Regions from separate parts of the Rhizobium sp. WYCCWR 11152 genome, predicted to be linked through region 3. Evidence: predicted binding sites of a transcription regulator. Region 3 holds the regulator's gene; each other region holds the start of a gene.
What was found. Region 3 encodes PhoB, which activates phosphate uptake and scavenging genes when phosphate is short. Its sites were predicted from a motif close to TGTCATNNANCTGTCAT; they were not measured.
Positions count from the first base shown of each region.

Region 1 (4,711 bases), on a different contig from region 3:
TGTAGATCGCCGAGCAGATCTTCTGGTTTCCCTTGCGGGCCTTCGTCAGCTGGGAATCGACAAGCCGGGCGTCTTCCAAAATCTGGATCCCGGTGGCGACGGTCGATTGAGGCAGCGAAAGAGCACGCGCGATATCGTTGATATTCATCGGCCCTTTGGCGCAGAGCAGCTTGAGCATCTCGAGCCGCGCCGGCGCCGAAAGCGCGCGTATCGCATCATTATTCTCGCCGGCGGCAATCGTCAAAAACGAACGTTCCATCATTCCCCCAGTATTTCCGATGGAATGATGTATATCGGAAATTATGATACATCAAGTGGGAATGCTTCGACGGTTTGATTGTTATTGTTGAGAAAGACGTCATTCCTAATGCCCGGTCGCCTCAGGCTGCAGATCGGCATCGGTCAGGGTTCCGAGGAAAGCGACGATGTCGTCGATCTCGGGATCGGTGAGGGCGGGCGCGTCGCCCGGCTTCCTGCCGAAAGGCGGATCCTGGTTGAGATTGTCCCAATAGGCCTGCGGCAGGTCGTCATATTTGCGAACCGCGCCGTCTGAATTTTTCGGATACCAACGGCCGGGATCACTGTCGCGCGTCGCGTAGAAGGAGACGACGTCGCGCAGCGAGTGGAAATAGCCATTGTGGAAGAAGCTCTGCTTCAGCGCGACATTGCGCAGCGTCGGGGTGCGGAACAGGCCGCAATAGTCGCTGCGTCCGGCAAAGTCGGTGCGTTGCGGGCCGCAAAGACCGAGATCGTGATATCCAGGGTCGTTGTTGGCCGGGATCGCCATGTTGCGGGGTGCGGCGAGCCCGAGAAAGCCGAAATCGGAAAATTGCGGCGGCTCGCCGTCTTTGGCGGGTTCGCTTAAGTGACAGCTCGAACAATTGCCTTTGGCGGGATCCTCGAACAGTTGTCGTCCGTGCAGCTCCTGCGCCGTCAGCGTTGCCTTGCCGGCGAGAAAGGTGTCGTAGCGGCTGGAATAGGGATAGAAATCCGGGCCACTTTGTTCGAAGGTGGCGAGCGCTTCGGCGACGGCATCGAAGGCATCTTGCGGATTGTCGAACACCGTCTCGCCGAATGCTGCCTTGATGTCGTCGGCATAGGCGGCCTTCTGCAGCTTCGCCACCACCTCGGCCGCATCCCTGTTGCCCATCTCGAAAGGCGAGAGCAGCGGGATTTTTGCCTGATCGGCGCCGTGATCGACCCGGCCGTCCCAGGTCAGGCCGCCCGTCGGGCCATTGTCGACACTTTCGTCGCCCTCGTCCTCGGAATCGTAATAGTGCTCGGTGAAAGCAGGTACCGATTGCAGATATCGCAGCGTCGGAACGGCGCGCAGGCCCGGCTGGTCCCGATGTTTGCCGCCCATTTCCACCGGCATGGCCGACGCCGGGCCGAAGGCGTGAGCCGGATCATGGCAGGACGCGCAGGCCTGAAGTCCCGAGGCTGACAGCGAGGTATCTGAGAATATCTTGCGGCCGAGCGCGGTGAGCGTTTCGGCCCGGGCGAAGGCTTCCGTGCGCGACATCGGTCCTGGATGTACGCCGGAGGCGGTCGCCGCGCTGCTTTGCCGCAGGGGAAGAATGGCAAGACAGAGCGCTACGGCACCCATGCTCACCGCCACGCCGGACCGCACAAGCCAGATGGTCTTGATTGTCATGATAAGGATTCCAATAGCTTAAGACTGGTTTCCTCCATGATCGAACCTCGTTGCAACAAATTGATGACGGCTATTCCCTGCGGCATCACGGCAACCCCTGATGTCACAAAGTTGATAGACGGCCGGAATAGCGTCCAAACGCCCCCCGAGCGTTCTTCGCTCCCTCTAGCCAACGCCCCCTAGCCATGAGGTACCCCCGTGAAAAGACTGAAACTCCTCCATTCGATCTGTCTCGCCGGATCGGCCATCGCGCCGCTTGCGGTGTCGACGGCAGCCCATGCGGCGCCGGCCGGTTACGACAAGATCGACAATGTCGTCGTCATCTATGCCGAGAATCGCAGCTTCGATAATCTCTACGGCAGCTTTCCCGGCGCCGACGGGCTCTCGAACGCGACCGCCGATCGCGCACGCCAGCTCGACCGCGACGGCCAACCGCTCGCCGAACTGCCGCCGGCCTGGGGCGGCCTCACCGCCAAGGGTGTCTCGCCTGCCGTCACCGAGGTGCAGTCGGCCCATCTCGCCAACGCCTCCTTCGCGATCGACGATCCGAAGGGTTTCGCAGAGGCGCCTTCGGTCATCACCCGCGACCTCTGGCATCGCTTCTACCAGGAGCAGATGCAGATCGACGGCGGCAAGAACGACAAGTTCGTCGCCTGGGCCGATTCCGGCAGCCTGGTCATGGGCCATTACGACGGCTCCATCCTGCCGATGTGGCAGGTCGCCAAGAAATACGTCATTGCCGACAATTTCTTCCAGGGTGCCTTCGGCGGTTCGTTCCTCAACCATTTCGCACTGGTCTGCGCCTGCACGCCTTATTATCCGGATGCCGACAAGAGCCCGGCCAAGCCGACTATCGCCAAGGTCGATGCGGACGGCACCTCGTTGACCGTGGCGGAGAACGCCCCGAAGTCGGCGCTGGAGGGCGTACCGAAATTCGTTTCCGACGGCACGCTGACGCCTGACTTCTACGCCGTCAACACCATGCAGCCGCCCTACCAGCCGAGCGCCAATCCGCCGGCCAAGGACGGCGATCCGGCCTATGCCGATCCCGCGGCCGCGACGACGCTGCCGCCGCAGCATGAAATCACCATCGGCGACCTCATGTCGCTGAAGGGCGTCAGCTGGGCTTGGTATAGCGGCGCCTGGCAGGCAGCCCTTGACGGCAAGAATGCCACGCCGGTGCCGAACTTCCAGTTCCATCACCAGCCGTTCAACTATTTCGCCAATTTCGCGCCCGGCACGCCAGCGCGCGCGGAGCATCTGAAAGACGGCGGCCTTGGCGGCGAAGCCTTCCTCAGGGATATCGATGACGGCAAGCTGCCGGCGGTTTCCTTCTACAAGCCGCAGGGCAACCTCAACGAACATGGCGGCTATGCCGATGTTGCGAGCGGCGACCAGCATCTTGCCGATATCGTGTCCCACCTCGAGAAGAGCCCGCAATGGGGCCATATGCTCGTGATCGTCACCTATGACGAGAATGGCGGCTTCTGGGATCACGTCGCGCCGCCGAAGGCCGATCGCTGGGGTCCGGGCAACCGTATTCCGGCCTTCATCATCTCGCCCTTTGCCAAGGGCGGCATGGTCGATCATACCCAGTACGACACGACGTCGATCATCCGCTTCATCACCGCGCGCTACGATCTGCCGGTGCTGCCCGGCGTCATCGCCCGCGACAAGGCACTGCGCAACAACGACCGGCCGCCAATGGGTGACTTGACGGCCGCGCTCGACCTGAGGCATTGACCGATTACGAGCGGCCCCGGCGCTGACCGGGGCCGCTCTGCAACAAAGTCTATCGTCATCGGCGCAGCAGCGGCCGCAACGCGGCCTGTGTTTCCTTCAGCAGCGGCAGATAGCGTTCCTTCATCTCCGCGGCCGGGACGAGGGCGGCCGGCGCGCCGATATTGATCGCCGCGACCGTTTCGCCGCGGTCGTTGTCGATGGGCACGGCAATCGAGCAGAGGCCGATCTCCAGCTCCTGATCGATGATGGCGTAGCCCTCGGTGCGGACGCGGCGGAATTCGGCGATCAGCTCGTCTGGATCGGTCTTCGTATTCGCTGTGTTTTGCTTCAACTCGCTGCGGGCAAGGATGGCGCGGGCCTCGCTCTCGGCAAGGGCCGCAAGCAGCACGCGGCCCATCGAGGCGCAATAGGCGGGCAGGCGGCTGCCGGGGGTGAGATTGATCGACATGACGCGGCGCTGCGAGGCGCGGGCGATATAGACGATGTCGGTGCCGTCGAGCACCGAAGCCGAAGCGCTCTGGCCGGCCTTTTCCGAAAGGTGATCGAGATGCGGCTGCAGCAGCGCCGGCAGCGGCGTCGCCGCGAGATAGGCATGGCCAAGGCGCAGGATCTTCGGCGTCAGCGTGAAGAACTTGCCGTCATAATCGGCATAACCAAGCTCGGCGAGCGTCAGCAGCGAGCGGCGCACGGTGGCGCGGTCGAGCTCCGTCAGTTTTGAAGCCTCCGCGATCGACAGGCGCTGGCGTGTTTCGCCGAAGGCCTCGATGACTTTCAGGCCACGGGCGAAGCCGCTGACGAAATCTGTTTCGCGCATGGGTCCGGTTCTCCGATCGATTCATCCACTTTGTGCGATATATGAACAAATGTCAAATAACGCACAAAATTGTTGCCGTCCGGCCCGCTGCGCTTTATCCCTGACGCTCAAAGGACGGGAACCAGTTCCCGATCGCATAGCCAAGGAGAGGTCCCGCATGGACAAGACAGTCGGGAGCACGGCGGAAGCCGTCTCTGAGATCGGTGATGGCGCGACCGTCATGATCGGTGGTTTTGGTGGCTCGGGCGCGCCGATCGAGCTTATTCATGCCTTGATCGACAAGGGCTCCAAAAACCTCACCGTCATCAACAACAATGCCGGCAACGGGCGCATCGGCATCGCTGCGATGATCGATGCGGGCATGGTGCGGAAGATGATCTGCTCTTTCCCGCGTTCGTCGGATCCGCGCGCCTTCACCGATAAATATCTGGCCGGCGAAATCGAGCTCGAGCTCGTGCCGCAGGGAACGCTGGCCGAGCGCATCCGCGCCGGCGGGGCCG
Region 1 is NZ_JABFCP010000003.1:207,158-211,868, reverse strand. It holds gene G9X67_RS03445 (ArsR family transcriptional regulator) at 1-262, opposite strand, end outside; gene G9X67_RS03440 (cytochrome-c peroxidase) at 365-1,654, opposite strand; gene G9X67_RS03435 (acid phosphatase) at 1,853-3,397, shown strand; gene G9X67_RS03430 (IclR family transcriptional regulator C-terminal domain-containing protein) at 3,453-4,211, opposite strand; gene G9X67_RS03425 (3-oxoacid CoA-transferase subunit A) at 4,369-4,711, shown strand, end outside.
Region 1: the regulator PhoB is predicted to act here: its motif matches at 1,707-1,723, upstream of G9X67_RS03435 (acid phosphatase).

Region 2 (4,711 bases), on a different contig from region 3:
GCTGCCGAAGCCCCATCTCAACACAATAGCGCGCGGCCATTTCGAGGACGCCGAACGCCATTGGCGGGCGGGCGAACGTCGCTTCCACTGGCATGTGGTCGACGGGCCTGATGTAGACGGTTGGATCGAGGCGTCTGCCGGCGAGAGCGGCTTCGTGCATGACACGCTCGCCGCCCGCGTTGCTCCCCGCTTGCTGGTCGCAGCGCTCATCGCCTTCCTGCGGCGGGCAAAGCATGTTCGCATCCTGGAGCATGCGACGGTTGCCGGCCTCGATCCCGATTGCGGTACGGCCGAAATCAACGGCGAAACCATTGTTTTCAGTCACTGCATCCTGGCTGCCGGCCATCAGTCCTTTCCGTTGTTGCAAGGTCTGACGCCGGGGCTGAAACAACCGCTCGGCCAGCCGGTCAAGGGGCAGGCGGCATTATTGAAAGCCGATATCGACCCGGCGCTGCCGACGATCTTCCTCGACGGGCTCTATGTCGTCGCGCATGAGGGCGGGCACGCGGCAATCGGAAGCACCAGCGAGAACCGCTTTGACGATCCTACATCCACCGACGTCCAGCTCGACGTGCTGATCGAGGCGGCACGGGGCATCGTACCGACGCTTCGCGACGCCCCTGTTATCGAGCGCTGGGCCGGGCTTCGCCCGAAGGCGATCGATCGGGATCCGATGATCGGCCGCCATCCCGACCACCGGCGCCTGATCGCGCTGACCGGCGGCTTCAAGGTCAGCTTCGGCCTCGCCCACCGGCTGGCGGAGGCGGCGATATGTATCGCAGGCGATACAGACTGCGGATTTTTGCTGCCGGAAAGCTTCGCAATTTCAAGCCACATCGCGGCGGCTTCACGTTAAACGTGAATTAGACGCCGCTGCGTTTCGTTATTCTGTCATGCAAATCACCTATCTGCTTGCGCATCGACAGCGCCGGATCTGAACGGTGCTCACTTCCTTGATGGAGGAAATTGCATGCGCTATGCCATTTGCTTCACGCCTCCGGCGAGCGACCCGTTGTCGCTCGTGGCCGCCAATTGGCTTGGCCGAAACGTGTTTTCGGGCGATATGATGGAGCCTCCGGCAGTTCGTGGCCTCGGTATTCACGAGATCGCCTTCCATACCGCCGTGCCGCGGCGCTACGGCTTTCACGGTGTTTTGAAGGCGCCCTTTCATCTGTCCCACGACATGCCCGAATCGCAACTCCTGCGCGATCTGATGCGTTTTTCCGGGACCTTCGTTCCCTTTCAGATTCCGCGTATCGAAGTCGCCCGGCTCGGCAATTTCTACAGCCTGCTGCCGAGCACTCCCTGCGAGCAGATCCAGTATCTCGCCTCGGCGATCGTGCAGGAATTCGATCGTTTTCGCGCACCGCTCAGCGAGGCCGAGATCGAACGCAGCGATCCGGACGGGCTGTCGGCGACGCAATTTTCCAATCTGCATCGCTGGGGCAATCCCTATGTGATGGAGGAGTTCCGCTTCCATATGCCTGTGACGGGCCCCGTCAACGCGATCGACATGCCGCGCATCGAGCCGGTGTTGCGGACGATCTTCGAGCCTGTCCTCTGCGAACCTGTAATGGTTTCCAACGTTGCCCTGATGATCGAAGAGGGCACTGGCGGTCCTTTCCGCGTTCACTCGCTGCATCCGATGGGCAAGGTCAGCGCGCGCAAAATCGCTTGAATCTGCTGATGAGCTAAAGGCTTGTGCTGTAAACGCAAATCCGGCCGAGCAGTTTCCGTCTCGACATTCCGGCTGCGGATGCTACCGTTCCCCGTCTTTTCAGAAGGTGATTTGATGGTATCCGAGACTTATCCGCGCAATCTCGTCGGTTACGGGCGTCTGACGCCCGATCCGAAATGGCCGGACGAGGCACGCGTCGCCGTGCAGTTCGTCGTCAACTACGAGGAGGGCGGCGAAAGCTCGATCCTCGACGGAGATCCGGCTTCCGAAAACCTGCTGTCGGAGATCGTCGGTGCGGCCGCCTGGCCAGGGCAGCGCAACCTCAACATGGAATCGATCTATGAGTATGGTTCGCGTGCCGGCTTCTGGCGGCTCTGGCGAATGTTCACCGATCTCAAGGTGCAGGCGACCGTCTACGGCGTAACGCTGGCGATGGCCCGCAACCCCGAGGCCGTCGCTGCGATGAAGGAGGCCGGCTGGGAGATCGCCAGCCACGGTTACCGCTGGCTGGAATATAAGGATTTTCCGGAAGATCTGGAGCGCAAGCATATCCTCGAAGCCGTGCGCCTGCACACCGAGCTTACCGGCGAGCGGCCCTACGGCATGTATCAGGGCAAGCCTTCCGACAATACGCTTCGGCTGGTGCAGGAGGAGGGCGGTTTCCTCTATTCCTCCGATTCCTATGCCGATGACCTGCCTTACTGGGTGAAGGGCGTCGACGGGAAACCCTTCCTGATCATCCCCTATACGCTCGAAACCAACGACATGCGTTTTGCGACGCCGCAGGGCTTCAATGCCGGCGATCAGTTCTTCACCTATCTGAAGGACGCTTTCGACACGCTTTATGAGGAAGGCAAGGCGGGCAGCCCGAAGATGATGTCGGTCGGATTGCATTGCCGCCTCGTCGGACGTCCCGGCCGGGCGGCAGCGCTGAAGCGCTTCATCGAATATGTGCTGAAGCATGACAAGGTCTGGATTCCGCGCCGCATCGAGATCGCCGAGCATTGGCACAAGCATCATCAGCCGGAAGCGCTCTGATGATGTCGCGCGAGGATTTCGTCTCCCGCTTCGGCGGCGTCTTTGAACATTCGCCTTTCATCGCCGAGCGCGCCTATGACGCCGGCCAGGTGCCGGAGCCGCTGACGGCGGCCGGCGTGCATGCGTCGCTAACCGCTGTCTTCCAGGCGGCAAGCCCGCAGGAGCGCCTCGGCGTGCTCAGCGCCCATCCTGACCTTGCCGGGCGCCTCGCGATAGCGGGCGAACTCACCGAAGACAGCCGGAAGGAGCAATCCGGCGCCGGTCTCGACCGCCTGACCCCGGCCGAACATGCCCGCTTCACCGAACTCAATTCGGCCTATGTCGAAAAATTCGGCTTTCCCTTCATCATTGCGGTCAAGGGGCTCGGCAAGGACGATATCCTGTCGGCCTTCGAAACACGGATCGGCAATGGCAGGGACGAAGAATTTGCGACCGCGACGGCGCAAGTCGAGCGGATCGCGCTGCTGCGCCTGACGACGATGCTGCCGGAGGCTGAATGAACGAGCGGCGCGCGATCGACTATCTCAATGAGATGTATGAGGCGGCATCCGAAGCGCTGTCTTTCGTCGGCGGAATGGATGGGGCGGCGTTCGCCGGGGACAAGCTCACTTTCAAGGCGGTTACCTTTTGCCACTTCACCATCGGTGCCGCGGCATCCCGCTTGCTGGTGACTCATCCGGAATTTGCGACCGAGCATCCCGATCTGCCGTGGACGAAAATCTGCGGCACGGGCAACCGTATCCTCGACGGCGTCTTCGATCTCGATCCTTCCGACATCTGGGAGGCGACGTATCGCACGCTGCCGGAGCTTCTTTCCGCGATCGATGCCATCCGTCACTGGCATGCCGAAGGTGAGTGAGCGATTGCCCCCACGTCTCGACATCCGTCCGCTTACGAGATCCGCCTTTGCTCCCTTCGGCGAGGTGATCGAAGCCGATCCCGCCTCGATGCGGCTCATCAATGGCGGCACGACGGAGCGTTTCCATGCGCTCGCCGCCACTGAGGCGACGGGCGAGGGTGCGCGCGTCATCATTAACCTCTTTCGCGGCCAGCCGCGCAGCTTCCCCTATGAAGTCACCATGATGGAGCGCCATCCTTTCGGCAGCCAGAGTTTCTCGCCGGTCTCGGGCCGTCCTTTTCTCGTCGTCGTCTCCGAGGACGAAAGCGGCCGCCCGGGCAGGCCGCAGGTGTTTCTGGCGCGCGGCGACCAGGGCGTGAACTATCGCCGCAACGTCTGGCATCATCCGCTGATGGCGCTCGGTGAAGCCTCAGATTTCCTGGTCGTCGATCGTGACGGGCCAGGCAATAATCTGGAAGAATACTTCTTCGAAACCCCTTATATCATTAAAGAGCCAGCCCCATGACCGGACTGACCACACATGTTCTCGACACCGCTCTCGGTAAGCCGGTCGAAGGCTTGAGGATCGATCTTTTCCAGCTCGACGGCGAGATCCGCAGGCATCTGAAGACGGTGGAGACCAATGCCGACGGCCGGGTTGATGGCGGCCCCATCCTCATTGGCGAAAATTTTCGGGCCGGCACCTATGAACTGGTCTTCCACGCCGGCGATTATCTGAGGGCCAGCGGCACGCCGTTGCCGCATCCCGCCTTCCTCGATCTCGTACCGATCCGCTTCGGTATTGCCGACGTCACGGCGCATTACCATGTGCCGCTGCTGATTTCGCCCTATGGCTATTCCACCTACCGAGGGAGTTAAAAAATGCGGTTTGCGGCAATTGCCGATATCCACGGCAACCATCTGGCGCTCGAGGCCGTGCTTGCGGATATTCGTGCGCAGGAGATCGATGAGATCGTCAATCTCGGCGATTTCTTCAGCGGCCCGCTCGAGGCCGGCAAGACGGCAGACTTGCTGATGCCGCTCGGGTTGACGTCGATCCGCGGCAATCACGACCGCTATCTGATCGAGCAGGATCCGGCGGCAATGCATGCTTCGGATGCGGCCGCCTACGGTCAATTGTCGTCGTCTCATCTTAA
Region 2 is NZ_JABFCP010000006.1:504,505-509,215, reverse strand. It holds gene G9X67_RS08430 (FAD-binding oxidoreductase) at 1-856, shown strand, start outside; gene G9X67_RS08425 (DUF1045 domain-containing protein) at 971-1,678, shown strand; gene puuE (allantoinase PuuE) at 1,793-2,716, shown strand; gene uraD (2-oxo-4-hydroxy-4-carboxy-5-ureidoimidazoline decarboxylase) at 2,716-3,216, shown strand; gene G9X67_RS08410 (HepT-like ribonuclease domain-containing protein) at 3,213-3,575, shown strand; gene G9X67_RS08405 (ureidoglycolate lyase) at 3,559-4,080, shown strand; gene uraH (hydroxyisourate hydrolase) at 4,077-4,433, shown strand; gene G9X67_RS08395 (metallophosphoesterase family protein) at 4,437-4,711, shown strand, end outside.
Region 2: the regulator PhoB is predicted to act here: its motif matches at 879-895, upstream of G9X67_RS08425 (DUF1045 domain-containing protein).

Region 3 (4,711 bases):
TATCGCCGGCGGGCACGCCGAGCAGATGGGCGGCGCGGATCGCCTGCAGCAGTTCGGCTGAGGGAACGGCAGCCTTGATGCCGAGCAAAAGGCCCTCGCCCCTGATATCCTCGATCACATCGGGATAACGATCCTTCAGCGAGGCGAGGCCCTGCCGGAAGACAAGTGCGACGTCGCGCACCTGCTGGAGGAAGCCATCGGCAAGAATGATGTCGAGCACGGCGCTGCCGACGGCCATGGCAAGCGGATTGCCGCCATAGGTCGAGCCATGCGTGCCGGCCTTCATGCCGGAGGCGGCCTCTGATGTGGCAAGACAGGCGCCGAGCGGGAAACCGCCGCCGATGCCCTTGGCAACAGCCATGATGTCGGGGGTGACGCCCGACCATTCATGAGCGAAGAGCTTGCCGGTGCGGCCGACGCCGGTCTGGACCTCGTCGAGGATCAACAGCAGGCCGTTGTCGTCGCAGAGCTGGCGAAGCGCCTTCATGAACTCAGGCGTGGCAGGACGGACGCCGCCCTCGCCCTGCACCGGCTCGATGAGGATGGCGGCCGTCGCCTCGGTGATCGCGGCGCGGACCGCTTCGATATCGCCGAAAGCCACCTGATCGAAACCCGGCGCCTTGGGGCCGAAACCTTCGAGATATTTTTCCTGGCCGCCGGCAGCGATCGTCGCCAGCGTCCGTCCGTGGAAGGCGCCTTCGAAGGTGATGATATGGAAGCGCTCGGGATGGCCCTTGGAAAACTGATAGCGGCGCGCCGTCTTGATCGCGCATTCGAGCGCCTCGGCGCCCGAATTGGTGAAGAACACCTTATCGGCGAAGGTGGCGTCCGTCAGCCGTTTTGCCAGGCGCTCCTGGCCGGGGATCTCATAGATGTTCGACAGGTGCCAGACCTTGTCGGCCTGCTCCTTCAGCGCGCCGACCACATGCGGATTGCTGTGGCCGACGGAGGTGACGGCAACGCCGGCGCCGAAATCGAGATATCGCTCGCCAGTTTCGGTGATCAGCCATACGCCCTCGCCTCGCTCGAACCGCAGCGGGGCACGAGAATAGGTGTCATAAAGCGGCGCGGCTTCAGCCATGGCGCGATCTCCATCAAAGTTGCCGGGCAATGACTCCGGCTAAGGAAACCAGGCCCGAAAAATCAAAAATGCCGCCTTGCGGCGGCGAGTGGCACTATTTCCTTTTCGCGCTGCAATGTCAATAAAACGGCGCCCTTAGCGTATGCAGCACAGGTGTACAGCGGCATTTTCAGTCTTCAACAGGCATTATTGCAGAAATGACACGCAGGGGCAGCAAGTTGGGGAAAACTACGAATTCGATTCATCCGGATTCATGCGACTCTTGTCACGGAGTCAGGCTCACACTAGGTTAAAGATCAATTACTAGACTGCATGCGGCGGAACTAGTCACCAAAATTGATCAAGCGTTTCTTGTTTCGGAGCTCCCGGGACAACGGTGAGGGATTCTGCCATCACCAACGCAAAAGGTGGAGACAGGGCATGAACTGGACAGACGAGCGGGTCGAGAAACTCAAGAAACTTTGGGCCGAAGGACTGAGCGCCAGCCAGATCGCTGCGCAGCTTGGCGGGGTCAGCCGAAACGCGGTCATCGGCAAAGTGCACCGGCTGTGCCTTCCCGGCCGTGCCAAGGCCGGCGGCACCAATACCGCGGCGCGAACGCCGAAGCGCAATACATCGGCGCCGCGCGCGCCGAACTTCGCCTCCCGGATCACGACCCGCACCGTCACCCGCCAGCAGGGCGCGACGATGCTGAAGGAAGAGATCGAGATCGAAACGATCGAGGAAATGGAATACGTGCCGCGAGGCAATGTGGTGGTGCCGATTTCGCGCCGCCTCGGCCTGACGGAACTAACCGAGCGCACCTGCAAATGGCCGGTCGGCGATCCGCTGAAGGACGACTTCCATTTCTGCGGCTGCGAGTCCCCCGACAATTCGCCCTATTGCGGCTATCACCAGAAGCTTGCCTACCAGCCGGTGAACGAACGCCGCAGGGCAGCAGCGCGGGCCAGTTGAGCGCGGGCAACCATCGTTAGAATGCAGAAAGCGGGCCGATTGGCCCGTTTTTTTATGCGCGGATGGAAGCTCAGGCTTCCCTCCGTTATGCTCGGCCTTGTGCCGAGCATCTGATCACCCCAATGACTTGAGGGTAAAACCTTTATTTTCAAATACTTAATTTAGCGAGCGCAGATCCTCGGCACAAGGCCGAGGATGACGTCGCGGGTTTTGCCAGGGCTTTGTCAGCAGGCTCAGATGGAAGCCCTCAGGCTTCCATCGAATAACCGGCGCCGCGGACGGTGCGGATGACGTCCTGCATGTTGGAGAAATTCAGCGCCTTGCGCAGGCGGCCGACATGGACGTCGACGGTGCGCTCGTCGACATAGATATCGTGGCCCCAGACGCCATCCAACAGCTGCGAGCGGGAGAAGACCCGGCCCGGCGACGACATCAGGAATTCCAGCAGGCGGAATTCGGTGGGGCCGAGGCGGACTTCGCGGGTCTTGCGATGGACGCGATGGGTCTCGCGGTCGAGCTCGATGTCACCGCATTTCAGCACCGTCGACAGCACCTCGGGGCGGGCGCGGCGCAGCATCGCCTTGACGCGGGCAACGAGCTCGGGGGTCGAGAAGGGCTTGACGACATAATCGTCGGCGCCCGTCGACAATCCACGGACACGCTCGCTCTCCTCGCCGCGCGCCGTCAGCATGATGATCGGCAGGCGCTCGGTTTCCGGCCGCATGCGCAGGCGCCGGCAGAGCTCGATGCCGGAAACGCCGGGCAGCATCCAATCGAGGATGAGAAGATCGGGCGTGCGCTCCTGGAGCCGCATTTCGGCTTCATCGCCACGAAGGATGGTATCGACCTCGAAGCCTTCCGCTTCGAGATTGTAGCGAAGAAGCACGCTGAGGGCTTCCTCGTCTTCAACAACTGCAACTCTCGGGATCATGCGTGTCGGTCTCCTCGCGCATGATCCTTAAACCAGGGTGATTTAAGCAGTGCATCCTGCGCAAATTCAAAAATTGGCTGCGACCTCTTTGCGCGCCCGGACGGGCGCGCACGCAATTGACTGTGCGGGCGGTTATTCGGTGACCGCGCCGACGGTGTTGGCGCTGTCATCCTTCGGACGATCACCTTCCGGCTGCGCGCCTGTCGCCATGTAAAAGATCGTCTCGGCGATGTTGGTGGCATGGTCGCCGATGCGCTCGATGTTCTTGGCGCAGAAGAGAAGATGCGTGCAGCTGGTGATGTTGCGCGGATCTTCCATCATGTAGGTCAGGAGTTCGCGGAACAGCGAGGTGTACATCGCGTCGATCTCGTTGTCGCGTTCACGGATCGCATTCGCCTTGTCGGCTGAACGATTGGTGTAGACATCGAGCACTTCCTTGAGCTGGACGAGCGCCAGCTCGGACAGATGCTCGAGGCCGCGGGCAAGCTTGCGGGGAACGCCGGTGCTTTGGACGGCGATGACGCGCTTGGCGGTGTTCTTGCCGAGGTCGCCGACGCGTTCGAGATCGGCGGCGATGCGGATCGAACCCATGATTTCACGCAGGTCCGAGGCCATCGGCTGACGGCGGGCGATCGTGACGATCGCCTTGTCGCCGATTTCGCGTTCGGCGTGATCGAGGATCACATCGTCCGAGATGACCTTCTGCGCCAGCGCCGTATCGCCGTTGACGAGGGCGCGCACGGATTCGCCGACCATCTGCTCGGCCAGGCCGCCCATTTCGGAAATCCGCCTGGACAGGAACTTCAGATCATCATCGTAGGCAGAAAAAATATGTGTCGATGCCATGGGGCTTTATCCTCGAATAACGGGAAGGCTTGGTGTCGCCAAAATCAACCGAAGCGACCCATGATGTAGTCCTGGGTGCGCGGATCGTCGGGATTGGTGAACATCTTGTCGGTGTCGTTCTCCTCGACGAGGTTGCCGAGGTGGAACATGGCGGTGCGCTGCGAGACACGCGCGGCCTGCTGCATGGAGTGGGTGACGATGACGATCGTATAGTTCTCGCGCAGCTCGTGGATCAGCTCCTCGACCTTGGCGGTGGCGATCGGGTCGAGCGCCGAGCAGGGCTCGTCCATCAGGATGACTTCCGGGCTGACGGCGACGGCACGCGCAATGCAAAGGCGCTGCTGCTGGCCGCCGGACAGGCCGGTGCCAGATTCATGCACGCGGTCCTTGACCTCGTTCCAGAGACCGGCGCGCTGCAGGCTGGTCTCGACGATCTGGTCGAGGTCGGCCTTCGACTTGGCAAGGCCATGGATGCGCGGGCCGTAGGAGACGTTTTCGTAGATCGTCTTCGGGAACGGGTTCGGCTTCTGGAAGACCATGCCGACGCGGGCGCGAAGTTCGACGACGTCGATATCGGGATCATAGACATCGTCGGTGTCGAGGGTGATCTTGCCGGTGACGCGGCAGCCGTCGATCGTGTCGTTCATGCGGTTGAGGCACCGCAGGAAGGTCGACTTGCCGCAGCCGGACGGGCCGATCAGGGCGGTTACGGTGTTTTCGCGGACGTTCAGGTTCACATCGAAAAGCGCGCGCTTCTCGCCGTAGTAAACCGAGACATCCTTTCCGATCATCTTATACGGGACGTTGCTCATCTTGTGATCCAGCGCCTTTTCAACTGCAGCTTCCGTCAACATGTTCATGATGTGTAACTCCGTTTACCAGCGGCGCTCGAAGCGACG
Region 3 is NZ_JABFCP010000011.1:274,046-278,756, forward strand. It holds gene G9X67_RS22870 (aspartate aminotransferase family protein) at 1-1,081, opposite strand, end outside; gene G9X67_RS22875 (GcrA family cell cycle regulator) at 1,502-2,035, shown strand; gene phoB (phosphate regulon transcriptional regulator PhoB) at 2,283-2,966, opposite strand; gene phoU (phosphate signaling complex protein PhoU) at 3,099-3,812, opposite strand; gene pstB (phosphate ABC transporter ATP-binding protein PstB) at 3,857-4,672, opposite strand; gene pstA (phosphate ABC transporter permease PstA) at 4,688-4,711, opposite strand, start outside.

Region 4 (4,711 bases), on a different contig from region 3:
GACGAGCTGGCGCCTTTCTACGACGAGGTCGAAGCCTATCTCGGCCTCTACGGCAATAGGGACAACGTCGCCACGCTGCCGGACGGCGTCTATGCAAAACCGGCAAGCCTGACGCCCGCCGAACAGATCTTCAAGCAGGCGGTCGAAAGCCGCTGGCTGGAAAGGCACGTCGTCTCCTGGCGCTACATCGCGCCGGACGCCGACCGCATGCCGCGACCGCTGCGAGACGCTCAGGCCACCGGCCAGCTGACAGTCCGTTACGACGCCGTCGTTCGTCGTATCACCACGGATGAGAAAACCGGCCGCGCCACCGGCGCTGAGTTCATCGATCGCAACACCGGCGAGGTATCGACCGCCCGCGCCGCGACATTGGTGCTTTCGGCCTCGCCGATCGAAAGCGTGCGGCTGCTCCTGAATTCGGCTTCGGCGAAACATCCGGGTGGACTCGGCAACAGCTCTGGCGCGCTCGGACGCTATTTCATGGACCAGCTTCCGTGCCTTGCTTTCGGCTCCTTTTCGAAGGCGAAGGGCTGGGCGGCGGACGAGTCCGCCCCGACCGACCCGTTCTACAATCCGTCGGGCGGGATCTTCATTCCCCGCTTCGGCGCGGGCGACGTTGCCCGCGGTGATTTCGACTACCAGGGAAGCGTCGGCCGCGCGCCAGTCTCCGAGGACAGAGATGCGCGTCTCGCCTTTTTCGGCTTCGGCCGTATGCTGCCCTATGCCGACAACCGCATCACGCTCGACGTCAGGCGTAGGGATGCCTGGAACATTCCCGTGCCGCATATCCGCTGCGTCATGCAACAGGAGGAGCAGGCGCTGCTCAAAAGGCAGGAGGAGACTCTGATCGCCATGATCAAGGAGATTGGCGGCGACCTCGAATTCATCGGCTCGCCCACCGGCCTCAAGGAGATGGGCAAGGGCGCCTTTCCCGACGCCGGTGCCTTCAGCCGCTTCATGTTCCGCAAATGGTTCCGCAAGACCATGTGCATGGGCGCGGCAATCCATGAGACGGGCGGCGCGCGTATGGGAGAAACCCGGCAAGCTTCTGTGCTCAACCCCTACAACCAGGTCTGGGATGCCCCGAACCTCATCGTCACCGACGCCAGCGCCTTCCCCGGCAGCGGCATCGCCGGCACCACGCTCACCGTCATGGCCCTGACGATCCGCGCCTGCCGGAATCTTGTCGACCGGTACCGGACGGGACAGCTATAGCCGCGCCTCGGCGGCTGAAGCGCATTCGACGTCAATCATCGGCTTAAGGGATCGGGAAGTCGCTGTTCCAGCTTCGGCTAACCGAACCGTCACACAAACTTCGCAGTGACATGCTCCTGTCAAAAAAAGGCAGGAAGGAAAAGCCTATGACTCAAACACCTCAGGACCAACTCAGCCGTATAAAGGCCGAAATCGCCGACAGCTTCGATGAAGAGCTGGAAATGCAGATGGAGGAAGACCGGCTCGACGATCTGGTCGCCGAAGGAATGTCGGAACCGGCGGAGCAGACGCTCGAGCGAAAGATCTACTTCCGGGAGCTTTTCCGGTTGCAGCACGAGTTGGTGCGGCTGCAGGATTGGGTTCAGCATAAGAAGCTGAAGGTGGTGGTGCTGTTTGAAGGCCGGGATTCGGCCGGCAAGGGAGGCGCGATCAAGCGCGTGACCCAGCGGCTCAATCCGCGCGTTTGCCGGACGGTCGCGCTGCCCGCCCCGACCGAGCGCGAACGCCATCAATGGTATTTTCAGCGTTATGTCCCACATCTTCCGACCGGTGGCGAGATCGTGCTCTTCGACCGAAGCTGGTACAATCGCGCCGGTGTCGAGCGCGTGATGGGGTTCTGCACTCCTGATGAACTCGAGGAGTTCTTCCGCTCGGTGCCCGAATTCGAACGCATGCTGGTCCGCTCCGGAATCGTGCTGATCAAATACTGGTTTTCGATCACCGATGAGGAGCAGGAATTCCGCTTCAACATGCGTATCCACGATCCACTGAAGCAATGGAAGCTGTCACCGATGGATATGGAAAGCCGTGTCCATTGGGAGGAATACACCAAAGCCAAGGAAGAAATGCTGGCGCGTACGCACAGCCCCGATGCGCCTTGGTGGGTGGTTCAGGCCGTGGACAAGAAACGGGCGCGGTTGAACTGCATTGCCCATCTTCTCGAGCAGATCCCTTACGAGGATGTTCCGAAACCGGAGATCCAGTTGCCGGACCGTATCCGTAACGCCGATTATAACAGGGCGCCGGTTCCGCCTGAAATGTATGTGCCGGAGCGCTATTGAAAGCATAGCCGCAACGGGTCGGCGGCGTTGAGGAAATAGCGGGAGCCGTATGGCTTCGCTCCGCCATGCGAGAGCGTGGCGGAGCGATCGGATCGTTTGCAGCCATCGGATGCCGTTAAGCGGCGACATCAGCCATGCGGTTCAATTCCGAGACAGCGTCATTCGGCAGCACGAGCGCGGCGGCGGCGAGGTTCTCCCTGAGATGGCCAACGGAAGAGGTGCCGGGGATCAGCAGGATGTTTTCCGCGCGACGCAGCAGCCAGGCGAGCGCCACCTGCATAGGCGTGGCGTTGAGGCGTGCGGCGACATCGGACAGGGTGGAAGACTGCAGCGGGCTGAACCCGCCGAGCGGGAAGAACGGCACATAGGCAATGCCGTCGCGCGCGAGATCGTCGATCAGGGCATCGTCCGCCCGGTGCGCCAGATTGTACTGGTTCTGCACGCAGACGATCTCGGTGATCCCACGCCCCTCAGTGATCTGCCTCGATGTGACGTTGCTCAGCCCGATGTGACGGACCAGGCCTTGCCGCTGGAGATCGGCAAGGACCGTCAGTGGCGCTTCGATCGACCCTTCGGCCGGGCCGTGCACGTCGAACATGATCCTGAGATTGACGACATCAAGCACATCGAGGCCGAGATTGCGGAGATTGTCGTGCACTGCCGCGGTCAGTTCTTCACGCGAGAAGGCCGGCATCCACGATCCGTCCGTGCCGCGCCGGGCGCCAATCTTGGTGACGATAGTGAGATCGTTGCGATAGGGATGCAGCGCTTCACGAATGATCCGGTTGGTGACGTGCGGGCCATAGAAGTCGCTGGTGTCGATGTGGTTTACGCCGCTCGAGACCGCCTCTCGCAGCACGGCCAGTGCCGCGCCATGATCCTTGGGCGGACCAAACACGCCAGGCCCGGCAAGCTGCATGGCGCCATAGCCAAGCCGCTTCACGCTACGGCCGCCGAGGTTGAACGTGCCGGACTGATCGATAGTTGACATGATCTAATTCCTTTCAAGAGATGACGCCAAGATAGGCCCAAGATAAGCATTGTCGGCGCGCGTGAAAATTGGCTATAATCCGCACGGGCTGTGCGGAGTGGCGAACAATGAAAGCAGATCTGGGCGATCTCAATGCCTTTGTTGCCGTGGCCCGTGCCGGGGGTTTCCGCGAGGGCGCGCGCGTCAGTGGCAGCAGCGCCTCCTTCCTCAGCGAAGCGGTGCGCCGCCTGGAGGCCCAGCTCGGCGTCAGGCTGCTCAACCGGACGACACGCAGCGTCGTCCCAACCGAAGCAGGCAAGGGCCTGCTGGAGCGGCTCGGCCCTGCTTTGAGCGAGGTGGAGTCTGCCCTCGACGTTGTCAACGGATTTCGCGACAGGCCGGCCGGTGCCTTGCGCCTCAATGTGCCGGTCAGCGCGGCGCGGCTGGTGCTGCCCGCCATCGTTCCGCCGTTCCTCGCCGCCTATCCCGATATTCGGCTGGAGGTGGTCACCGACGAGAGCTTTGTGGACGTGATCGCGGCCGGCTGCGACGCCGGCATCCGCTATGACGAGCGGTTGGAGCAGGATATGATCGCGATACCGATCGGGCCACGCGTCCAGCGCTTTGCCATCGCAGCCTCCCCCGACTACCTCGATCGCCGTGGCCGGCCGCAACATCCGAGCGAGCTGCTCGGCCATGCCTGTCTGTTGGGTCGCTTCTCGAGCGGTGCGATGACGGCGCCGTGGGAGTTCGAGCGCGATGGCGAGATCGTGCGGGTCGATCCGACGGGGCCGCTGATCGTGCGGGTCGGCGGAGCGACCGATCTGGCCGTCGATGCAGCGATATCAGGAACAGGGATCGTCTGCCTCTTCGAGGACTGGCTGCGCCCGCATATCGACAGTGGCGTGCTCGAGCCCCTCCTCGAACCGTGGTGGCAACGCTTCTCCGGGCCGTTCCTCTATTATCCCGGACGACGGCTGGTGCCTGCGCCGCTCCGGGCGTTCATCGATTTCGTCAAGGCATCGGCTACCGCATAATTCATTAAGCCGGAATGGATCGAAGGATAAAATGATGCAGCAATTCAGGGTGTTACAGCATCCTTTGCGCGTCTAAAAGATGCGGCGCTGTAAGGGGGTTAGTGGCCGACGATGCGCTAAAGCTTGACCTCGGCATTGTCGCCCATATCAGGTTTGGTGTTCGAGACCGCTGCCGCCGCCATCTTGATATAGCTGATGATCGTGCCCGGGCTGTCCCAATATTCGGCTGAAGCCGGCGTCATCTTGAGGATGCGGATGGAAGGATCGTCGGGATTGTCCCACCACGCCTTTGCCGGCGTCGCCCATAATTCCCTGATTCTCTCCCGGTCGTTTTGCACCTCGGCCGTCCCCGATACGGAAACGTATTTCTGTCCCTTGGTGTCGGCAAAGGCGAGGCAGACGTTTGGCCAGCGAGTGATTTCATCGTC
Region 4 is NZ_JABFCP010000012.1:114,907-119,617, reverse strand. It holds gene G9X67_RS26005 (GMC family oxidoreductase) at 1-1,215, shown strand, start outside; gene ppk2 (polyphosphate kinase 2) at 1,362-2,276, shown strand; gene G9X67_RS25995 (aldo/keto reductase family oxidoreductase) at 2,392-3,267, opposite strand; gene G9X67_RS25990 (LysR family transcriptional regulator) at 3,375-4,283, shown strand; gene G9X67_RS25985 (pyridoxamine 5'-phosphate oxidase family protein) at 4,400-4,711, opposite strand, start outside.
Region 4: the regulator PhoB is predicted to act here: its motif matches at 1,322-1,338, upstream of ppk2 (polyphosphate kinase 2).